One region of the Ferdinandcohnia sp. GQ5 genome, then DNA from elsewhere that is predicted to be linked to it. Evidence: riboswitches for the same ligand, from Rfam matches in the RefSeq annotation. Region 1 holds a riboswitch; the other holds the start of a gene.

Region 1 (7,016 bases):
TAAACCATGTTGAACGTAAAGCAATGACAAAAAAACAAAGCCAATATATTGAAAATATTCGTTCTCAATATACTGGCAAAGGGCTGCTTTACAATGAGTCTATATAAAAAATAGGAAGGTTAAAATTCTTGAACGTACAGGCCTTCCTCTTCATGCCATTCTGCAATAAGCAAATCCTTATACGTGGCTACCCCCTGGTTTTTCAATTCCGAATGTAGCCATGCCTCAGTAAATCCACTTTCCTCTAGGTTTTCTTGAATTAATATGCCATCACTTACTAATGTAATAGGGAGACGAACCTTCTGTTCCGCCATATTATAATCTTGGCGTGTGGGTGGGTCATATTTAGACTTTTTTAGGACGCTAATGGAGCCATCTGTTTCTAAAATTGCATACTCTACTTCTCTAATTGAAAAAACATCCTTCGCCCGAAGAAGATGCTGTAATTGGTTGATATCAAGTTTGTTTTTCTTTAAATGTTCTTTAATTATCTTTCCTTGATGAATAATAATTGTTGGCTTTCCCTCAAGAAAAGGCCTAGTCCTTCGAACTTTCTGAGTTATTAATTCAATTACATAAATTAATACTCCCCATACAATAATGGAAAATAGTATTTGTAATACGCCAATTTTTTGATCATAAACCGCATTTCCAACTAATTCACCAAGTACTAAGGCAGAGATAAAATCAAAAGGTGTAATTTGTGTAATTTGTGTTTTACCTAATATTTTTGTAAGAACCAGTAATCCTAACAGACCAACTACTAAATCAAATGCAATTCTAAAAAATTCCAACTCATTCACCTCTCTATGGTAGAATGAGCAGGTTTACCCTTTTTTATCCATGAAAAAAAGGATGTCATTCGACATCCTTATATTTCCTTAACCATTGTGACATGAGGAATTCCAGCATCCATAAAAAGACCAGATACGGTTTCATAACCAAGCTTTTTATAGAAGTTTTCTGCATGCGTTTGAGCATTGAGCTTTAATTTTGAAATGCCTTGCTCTCTAGCGATGTCCTCCATCTTATGCATAATCAAATTCCCTGCACCTTTTTTTCGATGTGAAGCAAGAACACAGATACGTTCCACTTTGCCGTACTCGTCAACAACGCGGAAACGGCCAGCTCCTACAGGCTCATTATGATCATAAAGGACAACGTGTGTTGCCTCATCTTCAAATTGGTCAATCTCTTCTTCAAGAGGTACTTTTTGTTCATCAACGAAAACTACTTTTCTTATTGTGTAGGCATCGTCTTTTTCATTGTTGTTCGTTACAATTCTTGCTTCCATAATGTCATTAATTTTCCTTTCCTAAACGAAATGTTTCGTAAACGGTCCAAGAACCATTTTCTAACTGATAGAGGAGGTGGAAACGGTCAATTTGCTCTTCGTGATCCATTTTTAACATACGTAACTGACCATACACATCTGAATGTTCATCGCTAGATAGTTTTTGCCCAATTGTAATATGTGGCACAAATGCATATTCAGGTTCTCCAGCAAAATAGCCAGAGTGTAAGGCATTATGTAATGTCTGTAATTCTTCATTTGGATCTACTTTTAAATAAATTACATTGTTTACAGGAGAAAACGAACTCACCTTTAACACATTTAATTTAAATGAATCTACCTGTTTAGCTACCGCTGCTAATTCCCTTGTAATATCCACAATCTCATGATCGGATGCTTCGAATGTGTTTTTTAGTGTGATATGCGGTGGGATTAATGCATAATGCGGGTCATACCGTTTACGATATGAATTCGCGATGTCTTGAAGTTTTTTGGATGGGAAGATAACAATGCCGTATTTCATTTTATTGCCCTCCTATAGTTTTAAATTTCAAAAAGTGAAGTACCAAATGTTGTAAACGAAAAATAATAATATAATTATATCAAATATTTGAAAATGATAGAATAAAAAAACGGCTATTTGAGCATTTTTGAAAGTGCCCTTGGTAAGTCAGGCTGCCAGTATTTCCACGTGTGATTACCGTTAAATTCTTCATAGAAATAGGAAAAACCTTTGCTCACAATGAGCTTATGTAATTTTCGGTTTGGCGTTAAAAAATCCTCAATATTACCCTTTGTTGTTTTCACCTCGGTTTCACCTGTCCCGATTATATGATATAAGTCAAGGAGATATGGGTCTGCAAAACTTTCAACCTGTAACAGAACATGATCATTTACAAGGGGAGATTGCATGATCACCTTTCCAAAAGTATGTGGGTATTCAAGTGCTGTTAGTAGTGAAATCGTCGCCGCCAGAGAATCCCCGATTAATGCACGTCCTTGTCCCATTTGATAGGTCGGGAACTCTTGATCAAGAAATGGGACAAGTTCTTCCCCTAAGAAACGCTTATACAAATCATGCTGCTCACCATCTGGGTGATATTTCTTACGGCGGTCTGCAACGCTTTTATAAGGAACTCCAACAATTATGGTATTGCTTATTTCACTTGTTTCAATTAGCTTATCCGCAACTCTCGCAACCCTGCCTAGATTAAAGTAATCGCGCCCATCCTGAGCAATGAGTACATTATATTTATATAGAGGGGAGAAGGTAGCAGGCAAATAAACGATAAGCTCAAGTTCTTCATTTAAAATCTTACTATGTATAGTCATTTCCCTAACAGTACCTTTATTAATCGTCATCTTTTTAAACCTCCAAACATTCGATCAATTATGTTGCATCACTATTATAACGCTTGAAAAATAGGAAAGCGACAGGAAAAACTCCCTGTCGCTTTCGGTACAAATTAAAAATTAAGCTGCTGCTTCATCCATATGTTTCTTTTCAGATTCTGCAACATATACAGCACACGCAGCATCACCTGTGATATTGATGGCTGTACGTGTCATATCAAGTAAACGATCAATACCAATAATTAAACCGATACCTTCTGGTGGTAAACCAACTTGATTTAGAACCATTGCTAGCATGATTAAACCAACACCAGGAACACCAGCAGTACCTACACTAGCAAGTACAGCCGTTAAGATAACCATAATAATTTGAGTAAAAGTTAGGTCAAATCCGTATACCTGTGCAATGAAAATGGTGGCTACACCTTGCATAATAGCTGTACCATCCATATTGATAGTCGCACCTAATGGTTGAACAAAGCTACTAATTGGTTCAGGAACCTTAAGATTTTTCTGTGCAGTTTCCATTGATATAGGGAGTGTAGCATTACTACTTGACGTACTAAAAGCAACTGTCATCGCAGGCGCAAAACCTTTGAAAAACTCAATAGGGTTTCGTTTTGCTAATAATGCAATCGTGCCACCATAAGTAATGGCTGCGTGAATAAGTAGAGTGGCAAGTACAATTAGGAAGTATGCAAGCATTGCTTTTATTGCAGCATACCCTTGGCCACCAATAGCTGTTGCAATTAATCCGAATGTACCATAAGGAGCCGTCTTCATAACAAGATTAACAAGATACATTAATACTTCATTTGCTTGTTCGAATAAATTTACAATACCTTTCGTTTTTTCGCCTAACACGGTAAGAGCAAAACCTATAAAAATTGCAAATGCAATAATTTGAAGCATATTACCATCTGTCATTGACGTGAATGGATTTGTCGGGATAATTCCAATTAAGGTTTCCATGAATGGAGGAGCTTCAGTAGCCCCATCATAAGTAGCCCCTTGCGTATCAAAAGCTCCACCAGCACCAGGTTTGAAAATGGAAGCAAGAGCGATGGCAATTGTAATCGCTATCGTTGTAGTTGCTAAAAAATATGTTATCGTTTTGGCACCAATTCTTCCAAGCTTCTTTGGATCACCAAGGCCAGTAACTCCTAGAGTAATAGATACCAAGACTATTGGAACAACAAGCATTTTAATTAAATTCAAGAAAATTTGACCCAATGGAACGAATACCCACGTATTTGCATATTCAAAAACAGTAGGTGATGTTAAATTCAAAATAAGACCTACAATCGCACCAAGACCTAAACCTAATAAAATCTTCTTAGTTAATGACATAAAAAACCTCCTCTAAGTTGTATTGAAAGTGTTTTCTTTTTTTGGCAAAACAAATGGGAATGCGCATGTCGAAGAACAGCATTCTTTTCGTAAGACACAAAAAACCACGAGAGTGTGGCTCGTGGCTTATCGATAAAATTGCGCAACAATGCTCTCTCCAAATGCTTACGAGGTTAGCTGTCGGATTCGGATGAAGAGTATCTCCTACCTTTATAAAAAAGGATTCACCCCGTGTGCTCTTTTGCACGTTTATGGTTCCCCCGTTTCCCAAAAATGGGAATTCAGCGACTATTAAATTGTACTTTGCCTTGATATTATATTTATACAAATAAAATGAATATATGTCAATAATAACATATATTTATGGTTTTTACGATGTTAATATTTTCATAGGAAAATAGTGAACGACAAATAGCAAAAACCACAAAATTATGTATTCACGATAAAATGACTAGAATTTAATTGACAAACACTCAAAACGGATGTATATTATGAATTATTCATATAGTGATTCCGTAGCTCAGCTGGGAGAGCACTACCTTGACAGGGTAGGGGTCGGAGGTTCGAGCCCTCTCGGAATCATCATGAGATCACTTGAGTTTTCTCAAGTGATTTTTTTGCGTTTATTTTTAGACTTTGGATAATAATTATAATAATTTTATCCGTTTTTGGAGAAATTATCCTTGTTAGGACTAGACTGGGAGGTTGGTCGTTCACATGGAGGATAAAAACAAGATTCGTCTAACAGCTGCGGAGATGTCGAGCTTATGGACACAATACATAAACGATACGTTAGCTGAATGTGTTAATTTGTATTTTTTAGATAAAGTTGAAGATGAGGAAGTACGTCCAATTATTGAATATACACTGGAAGCATCTAAAGAAAACCAAAAAATTGTACGTGAAATTTTTGAAAAAGAAGAATTTCCTATCCCATTAGGATTTACAGAACAGGATGTAGATTTTAAAGCGCCTAGACTATTTTCTGATACTTTCGTATTAATGTACCTAAGGCAAATGTCTATTCTCGGAATGGCAGGTAGTAGTGGAGCACTGGGCCTTGCGACACGGCCCGATGTAATTGCTTTTCATAAGCGGGTATTAAATTTAGGTGTTGAATTGCAGGACCAAACACGTGAATTAATGTTAAAACAAGGAATATATGTAAGACCTCCGTATATATCTATTCCCGACAAGGTTGATTTTGTAGAGAAACAGCATTTTTTAGCTGGTTTCATGGGGAAGAAAAGAGCACTAACCTCTATTGAAATTAGTCATTTATTTTTAAATATACAGACCAATGCGATTGGTAAGGTACTGATGACAGGATTTGCACAAACTGCAAAAGGTGATGATGTAAAAAAATTCTTAGTAAGAGGAAAGAAACTTTCGCAAAAATATATAGAACTTTTTAGCGACTTTTTAATCAAAGAGGATCTTCCTGCTCCAATGAGTTGGGATTCAGCTGTTACAGATAGTAATGCGAGTGTTTTCTCTGATAAACTTATTATGTTTCATGTGTCAGCAATGATTGCAGCGGGTATTGGGAATTTCGGAATGGCCATGGCGGCTAGTCCAAGGAGAGATATAGGATTTAGATATGCATCATTAATTCCAGAAATTTCGATGTACGCTGAGGATGGGGCAAATATTATGATTAAACATGGGTGGTTGGAGGAGCCTCCACAAACAGATAACAGAGAAAAAATTATTAAAAAACAATCTTGATAAAAAAAGACAAAGAGAACGTATCAGTCCCTTTGTCTTATTGTGTTTATTAATATGTTTAAATAAAGGATTAAGCCGACTTAACCGTAACATTCTTCTTTTCTTTACGTTTCTTAGCATATTCAGCAGTTGCAGTGAAAAGTACGTCCGATGATGAGTTAAGAGCAGTTTCACAAGAGTCTTGTAGGACACCGATGATGAAACCAACTGCAACGACTTGCATGGCAACATCGTTCGGAATTCCGAATAAGCTTGACGCTAAAGGAATAAGTAAAAGTGACCCACCGGCAACACCAGATGCACCTGCTGCTGAAATTGCTGATAAGACGCTAAGAATTAGAGCTGTTGCAAAATCAACTTGAATGCCGAGTGTATGAACAGCTGCAAGAGTAAGAACAGAAATCGTTACTGCCGCACCAGCCATATTTACAGTTCCGCCTAATGGGATTGAAATAGAATAAGTATCTTTATTTAATCCTAGTTTTTCACAAAGGTTCATATTAACCGGAATGTTTGCTGCTGAGCTTCGAGTAAAGAAGGCTGTTAGCCCACTTTCTCTTAGACATCTAAATACAAGTGGATATGGGTTTTGACGAATGTAGAAATAGACAATTAAAGGATTCACAATAAGTGCAATAAAGAACATACAGCCAAGCAAAAGGCCTAGGATTTTTCCATATTCCATTAATGCAGATAGTCCATTTGTTACAAATGCGTCGAACACTAGACCCATGATTCCGATAGGAGCTAGGCTGATTACCCATTTTACGACTGTTGCGATTGCATCAGATACGTTGGTAATTAATGTCTTAGTTGTGTCGTTTGCATTTTTTAATGCAATTCCAAGAACAACTGCCCAAGCTAGAATTCCGATGTAGTTTGCATTCATTAGGGCATTAATCGGATTGTCTACAATATTAAATAGTAATGTTTGAAGGACCTCTAAAATACCACTTGGAGGTGAAAGGTCTTCTGCACCAGAAACAAGTGACAGATTTACTGGAAAGATAAAACTTGCCAAAACGGCTACGAATCCAGCTAAGAATGTACTTATTGCGTATAAGCCGATAATCGATTTGATATTTGTTTGGGTTCCACTTCTGTGTTTAGAGATGGCGTCAATAACTAAGAATAAGACCAATACAGGTGCAACAGCTTTTAGTGCACCTACAAATAATGAACCAAAAATACTAACCCATTTTGCTCCTTCTGGTACGACTAATGCTAATAGGATACCAACGATAATACCACCAAATATACGTTTAACTAGGCTAATCTGATTCCATTTGTA
Region 2 (7,016 bases), on a different contig from region 1:
ACTTTAGTAGGTGGGTTATATTTGCCTTCCCATTTAGCTACAACTAGAGCTGCCAATGAGTTACCTACGACGTTAACCGCAGTACGTCCCATATCTAGAATACGGTCAATACCAGCAATAAAAGCCAATCCTTCAGCCGGTAAACCAATTGTACTAAACGTCGCTAATAGCACTACAAAGGATACCCCAGGTACTCCAGCCATGCCTTTAGATGTTACCATTAATATTAGCATTAGCATGATTTGTTCCCCAATGCTCAAGTGAATTCCATACATTTGGGCGATAAATAAAGACGCTATGGCCTGGTATAAAACAGATCCATCCAAATTAAAAGAATAACCTGTTGGTATAACGAAAGTTGCTATGTGCTTAGGACTTCCGGCCTTTTCCATTTTATCCATAATCCTCGGAAGTACGGTTTCAGAACTGGATGTTGAAAAAGCAAGGATTAACTCTTCCTTAATCATCTTCAATAATTTAAAAATATTTAAACCAATAAATTTAGCCAATAATCCTAAGATAACTACTACAAAGAAAATCATTGTTCCATAAACAGTAATGGCTAGCTTGCCTAATGGAATAAGTGATTCAAATCCATATTTTGAAATAGTTACACCAATTAATGCAAAAACACCAACCGGAGCATATTTCATAAATAAATTTGTCACATAAAACATGGCATTTGCCATACCCTCAAAGAAACGTAAAACCGGTTTTCCTTTTTCACCAATAGCTGCAATTCCAAGACCGAATACAACTGCAAAGAAAATAGTTGCCAGCATATCTCCTTCAACCATAGCCTGGAACGGATTTGTTGGAACAATATGAAGGAGTGTATCTGTAATAGATTTTCCTTCTTGCGCTTCTGATGTTTCTACATAACCTGAGATATCAGTTTGTTCTAACTGCTCCATTACAAGACCAGCACCTGGTTGGAATAAATTTGCAGAAATAAGGCCGACTGCAATTGCAACCAAGGTCATTCCAATAAAATATGTCAGGGATTTAGCACCTAATTTACCAACTGATTTTAAATCACCAACGCCAGCTATCGCAACGATGATACTTGAAAGAACAATTGGTACAACAATCATTTTAATTAAACGTAAGAAAAGATCTCCGAATGGCTGTAGAAAGGTTTGAGCAGTTTCACTTCCGTAGAAAATCCCACCAACGATAATACCTAAAATAAGACCGATCAAAATTTGACTTGCTAAACTTAACTTGAATTTTTTCATAAATTACCCCACCTTCTTAATAATATGATTCTGATTACTCAGGTTAGGGAAACATATAGAAAGATAAGATAACAAATAAACGGCTGTTGCCGATTCACTATTCTACCATACTGTTTCCTCTTAATTGCTTACGAGGTTAGCTTTCAGGTTAGGACTAAGGGAAACAATAAGCCCCTTCTATTTAAGAACTCACCAATAGCGAAAAAAATTCCGCATGATAATTTGGGTCCCCCGCTCTAGAAAAAGATTTAGCAATAATGTACTACTCTGATTTTATACTAAAATATTATTCTAGTAAACTATTGATCATTTCCAGTTGTGGGTCCCACCCCTGATTATCTAAAGCGTTAACACTCCAGTGGGGCGGGACCAGCTTTCCAAGGTCAGCTCTTTGTTTCCGGATGAAAAATTGGCGCAGTTTCAACCTCTATCAATACTGGCCCATTATGTAATAATGCTTTTTTTAAGGTAGCTTCTAATTCACTATCTTCTCTGATTGAATAGCCTTTCCACGAGCAAGCTTCGGCTATTTTTACAAAGTCAGGATTCGTTAAATCCACATCCTTTTGAACGCTTCCGCTGGCTATCATTTTATCGCGTTCCATTTGTAACGCATGATTATTGAAAATGATGACTGTAATATTTAAGTTATATCGTATGGCCGTTAATAAATCGGCTAAAGTCATTTCAATCCCGCCATCCCCAACGACTGCAACCACTTGCTTCTCCGGGAAGCACAGTTTTGCTGAAAGAGCGGCAGGTAAACCAAATCCCATTGTTCGCCATTCTCCTGAAAAGATGATTTGTTGTTTAGTTGAGCGAAAATTACGATTGAACCAAACAGTTACATCACCCGTATCTAGAGTAATAATTGCATCGTTTTGAACAGTATTTTCAATAGCTCTAACAATTCTTGATGGATGGAGCGGTTGTGAAGATTGTAATCCTTCTTGCTCGTTTTGAGTATCCCATGTTTCTTTTGTCATTTGGATGTTTGTTACCCAAGTTTGATTTTGTGAAACGCTATGAAGACTTTTCGTTAACAGTGGGACAAGCATTTCAGCTGAACCTACAATACCTAACTCAACAGGTATACCTTTCCCGATATTCTCTTTCGCAACATCAATTTGAATCACCTTCGCATGCTCTGGAACATATCTTTCCGGCCACCACAAGTTCCCTACTAATAAAACAACATCTGACTCTTGAAAAAGATCTTTAGCATGAGGGTTTCCCCCTTGTCCAATTCCTCCTAAAAAGTGCGTACAGGATTGAGGAAACACCCCTTTTGCACCTAAACTTACAAGGATACCCGCTCCCCAAAGTTCTGCTAGTTTCTCTACTTCATTAACAATATGTATTGCCCCAAGGCCTGCTAAAATCATTGGTTTTTTTGCGGTTTTCATTAATTCAACAACCTCTGTGATATCTTGTTCATCTATAGATGTGGCAGTCTGTATCATTTTTGGTTCCCGCTGAATTTTTGCAGTCGAATTCATTGAAAAAAGATCTTTTGGAATCGATAGATGAGTAACAGCCCCTTTATCAACTGATGTTTTCATCGCTTTTGTTAAAACATCTATAATGGCGTCAGGGTGTGCGAGCAAAGACGTATATTCTGCGAGTGGTTTTATTAATTCTTGTTGATTAAGATACTGCTTATAGTCAGTCCCGATTTTTTGACTAGGAGCCTGACCAGTAATAGCCAGTACGGGTGCCTTATCCATATAAGCATCCCCTAGACCATTAAGTAAGTTTCCTAATCCTGGTCCCATCGTTGCCAGACAAACGCCAAGCCTTCCTGTTATCTTTGCCTCAGCTGAAGCCATCATGGCGGCAACCGATTCATGTTTCACCGCTATAAATTGTATTGAATTCTGCTTTGCTAGTTCATCCATTAACCCAATAATGGCATCCCCCACAACCCCATAGATCCTCTTAACTCCCCACATCTCAAGTTGCTTTAACATAAGACTTGCAACAGTTTCCTTTGTTGATTGATTAGACTCTGAAATCACGCTACAACCCCCTCCTAAAATTACTTTCTCCCTTACCTTTCCAAATACTGGGGTCTACTATTCAGAGCATGTTTTTAATCATCCATCAACAGTCCAACATATTTTTCATTACATCTTCGTTTGAATATCTGTCCGTAAACCGATATATTTTATGTTAAAAATGTCGAGTAATCTAGATTTGCCTTTGCTATTATGAAGACATGAAAAGGAGGGATACATTGCTAAAGGAATTAAACCAAGTGATCGATTATATCGAAAATCGTTTAACTGATGACCTATCTCTTGAAAGAATTTCTGAATATGCCGGGGTATCCGATTATCACTTTAGAAAGATCTTTTTTTATCTTTCAGGGCTGACGCTAAGTGAATATATTAAAAACAGAAAATTGTCAGAGGCAAACAAGGATTTATTACATGGTGATAAAGTTACAGATGTTGCATTTAAATATGGGTATCAATCAGTCGACGGCTTTACTAGAGCATTTAAAAAATGGAGTGGTTTTTTACCATCGGATGTAATTAAAACTGGAATAAGCAAATCGTTTCCCAAACTTTCATTCGTAATAACTGTTAAAGGAGGAACATCTATGGAATTTAGAATTGAAGATAAACCTGCATTTAATTTAGTTGGTGTAAGCAAACGGGTCCCAATGCAATTTGAAGGCGTGAATAATGAGATTGTAAAGCTTGCACAAAGCATAACGGACGAACAAAAAGAAGAAATGCATTCCCTTCAAAATATAGAACCTTTTGAAATTGTGAATGCCTCTTATAATGCGGACGCTAACTTCATAAAAGAGGAGGGCGATTTAACACACTTAATTGGTGTATTAACGACGGAAACTCAAGTAAGTAATCGTTTGAATAAGGTACCTGTCGAAGCCTGTACGTGGGCCATTTTTCCGAATGAGGGACCCTTTCCATCAACATTGCAAGAAACAATGGCAAAAACCTATTCTGAATGGCTCCCTTCTTCCGATTATGAAGTAATCAATGCCCCTTCGTTTTCTTTTACGAAAATGAATCAACATAAAAAAGGTTACGCATATAGTGAAATTTGGATTCCTGTGAAGAAGAAGTAAGAAAACTTTTCCATCCGGCCATAGGCTCTATATTCAATGGGGCTATGGCCTTTTAAAGTTCTTGAAATAACCCATTTGAAACTTGGGTGCAATCCAAGAAATGTATGCTCTTTCTGACTCAACCATCTTTGGAATCAGGTAACTCTGTCAGAATGCAGCGCTCATTCGGACACCTATCCCCTTGTATTCACTAAAACGGTCCAATGATTTGCTCAAGTTGTTTCTCTTGGTTACTCTATATGAAGTCTCAATTTTATCCCCTCTACAAATAGGATATAATGAACGGTACATACAATCTTGAAGGAGTTCATATACATGCAAACATTGCAAAAGCTTTCCAATCGTCTCTTCTATCTTCCTCCAGTTCAACAAACAGACCGTCCGATTTTGGTAGCGATTGTGGGAGACGACCAGACATTGTTAATTGATGCTGGAAACTCTTCTAATCATGCTAACCTATTCAAAGAGCAACTAGCTTCCTACAAAGTAACCGGAGATATTCTCGCTCTTACTCATTGGCATTGGGATCATATATTTGGCTTGATTGAAATGGACATGCCTTCAATCGCAAATAACATGACCTATGAAAAAATAAAAGAACTGCAGAAACTATCATGGGATGATAAAGAATTGGATGAACGTGTTGAGGCAGGGATTGAGATTCCATTTTGTGCAGACGCAATCAAGCTGGAACTTGGAATTGAGCGAAATGTTATTCTACCCGATCCCACGATTATTTTTAAAGAGCAAATAAAACTGAATCTCGGTGGAGTTACCTGCATCATCGAACTTATCGGTGGAGACCATTCAGCTGATTCAAATCTCCTCTATATTGCTGAGGAAAAAACGATAGTACTCGGTGATTGCCTCTATGCAAATCTGTACGCAGAAAAATGGCATTATACAATTGAAAAAATGAGTAAACTTCTAAAGAAAATTGAAAAATATGATGCAGAAATCTATTTCCTCTCTCATCATCCAAGACCACTAACAAAAGATGAATTTTCTTCATTTGTAAAACTATTAAAGAAGAGTGCCTTATTGACTGAGAAACATAAAGGGAATCTAGAAAGAATCACAACAGAGATGGCCTCCTATTTTCAACGTGAGTTGACGGAAGATGATTTAGAAATCATCACATACTTTGTGAATGGGTATGAGTAATATGAAGATTACCCCAAGGTGATTATTTACCTTGGGGGTTATTTAGTTGTATCGAAATTGCTCCTTTCCCCTCCCTCTTCATATTGTTACAACATTTCAAACAGAAATATGAAAGAAATGTGAACCTTTTCACAAATGTATTTTTAAACTATTTAATCGAGATATACTTTAAGTAGTTTAAAAATATATCTTCCAAGGAAGGTGCTAGGTAATGAAAGGTACAGCATTATTAATCAATAAAGATCACTCTGTTACAGTATTTGAAAATGTTGAGCATGATGTATACGAAGATCTAGTAAGTCTTGAAGATTCTAAGAAGATAAAATGTACCATTAATAACAAAGAAGTTCAATTTGACCCCATTGATAAAGTCGTTTGGTATGAAGAAACAATTGACTGGGAATACGGTTATTAATCATAAAAAATATTTCATCCATAAACAAAGCTTGCTGTATGTAAAATTACTGCAAGCTTATTTTTTATTTAATCGACAGAGAATGAGCAATTATGGCAAATCGGCTTACTATAATGGATAACTATTCCTCTATTTCCACATTAATCTACATTCCTAGACAATTCTATAGTATAATTATTAACTAGAATAATAGATTAATGAGGAGGTACAAACCTTGGGTAATAAGAAAATATATATGTCCGTGACTGCATCTGCAATCATTGCCTCTGCATTTTTTGCTGCGGAAGAGGCTGAGGCAGCAAGCACGTACAAAGTTCAGAGTGGTGATTCACTGTGGAAGATTGCTCAAAAACATGATCTTACTGTTTCACAATTGAAGTCTTTAAACAAGTTGACTAGCGATCTTATTTTCCCAAATCAAGTCCTTAAGACAGAAATAACTACCAACAATAATTCAGGCAGCAATAACACGAAACCTACTAATGAAAAAGAAACCCAAAAGCCTAGTGCGTCGAAGGCAACTACATATACGGTTAAATCTGGTGATACACTAAGTGGTATTGCCGTGAAACATAAGATTTCAATTAATGATTTAATGAAATGGAATAACTTGAATTCTACCCTTATCTTCCCAGGAAATGTGTTTGTTGTAAGTAAACCTACTACTGCTGAGGAACCAAGTAACTCTACTCCGGAGAAACCAAACAACACTTCTACCGAAAAAACGGAGAAACCTCAAGAAGAAAAAGTGCAGTCCGCTACTGTTTATACAGTTAAGTCAGGCGATACTCTGTCAAGAATTGCAATTGAATATAAAGTAACAGTTCCAAATCTTAGAAAATGGAACAATTTGAAATCAGATATGATATACATTGGTCAAAAGCTATCGATTGGTGAGGGAGCAAAAGAAGAAACACCTACAGTTGAAACCCCATCAAATAATAGTAGCTATAACGTAGATCAATTGATTAAGGTAGCTAAAAAACAATTAGGCATCAGCTATGCATGGGGTGGATCTACTCCAAATGGATTTGACTGCAGTGGATTCATTTACTATGCTTATAAGTCAGCAGGATTAGATACTCCTCGTTATTCAAGC

Evidence for each region. Region 1 has a riboswitch for cyclic di-AMP ahead of AC6CHV_RS20865 (dicarboxylate/amino acid:cation symporter). Riboswitches for the same ligand answer to the same signal wherever they lie in the genome.
Region 2: linked by a shared signal. The riboswitch ahead of AC6CHV_RS26065 (cation:dicarboxylate symporter family transporter) and the one ahead of AC6CHV_RS20865 (dicarboxylate/amino acid:cation symporter) in region 1 are both predicted to bind cyclic di-AMP.

What each region holds. Positions count from the first base shown of each region.
Region 1 covers NZ_JCAXEW010000019.1:101,983-108,998, forward strand. Annotated here, with positions in the region: gene AC6CHV_RS20840 (hypothetical protein) at 1-107, shown strand, start outside; gene AC6CHV_RS20845 (YetF domain-containing protein) at 120-794, opposite strand; gene AC6CHV_RS20850 (GNAT family N-acetyltransferase) at 872-1,294, opposite strand; gene AC6CHV_RS20855 (2'-5' RNA ligase family protein) at 1,302-1,817, opposite strand; gene AC6CHV_RS20860 (alpha/beta hydrolase-fold protein) at 1,931-2,656, opposite strand; gene AC6CHV_RS20865 (dicarboxylate/amino acid:cation symporter) at 2,768-3,997, opposite strand; cyclic di-AMP (ydaO/yuaA leader) riboswitch at 4,144-4,294, opposite strand; tRNA gene AC6CHV_RS20870 (tRNA-Val) at 4,507-4,579, shown strand; gene AC6CHV_RS20875 (DUF3231 family protein) at 4,715-5,725, shown strand; gene sstT (serine/threonine transporter SstT) at 5,796-7,016, opposite strand, start outside.
Region 2 covers NZ_JCAXEW010000040.1:42-7,057, forward strand. Annotated here, with positions in the region: gene AC6CHV_RS26065 (cation:dicarboxylate symporter family transporter) at 1-1,238, opposite strand, end outside; cyclic di-AMP (ydaO/yuaA leader) riboswitch at 1,349-1,502, opposite strand; gene AC6CHV_RS26070 (thiamine pyrophosphate-dependent enzyme) at 1,622-3,256, opposite strand; gene AC6CHV_RS26075 (GyrI-like domain-containing protein) at 3,475-4,338, shown strand; gene AC6CHV_RS26080 (MBL fold metallo-hydrolase) at 4,654-5,502, shown strand; gene AC6CHV_RS26085 (protein YkzT) at 5,714-5,917, shown strand; gene AC6CHV_RS26090 (LysM peptidoglycan-binding domain-containing protein) at 6,132-7,016, shown strand, end outside.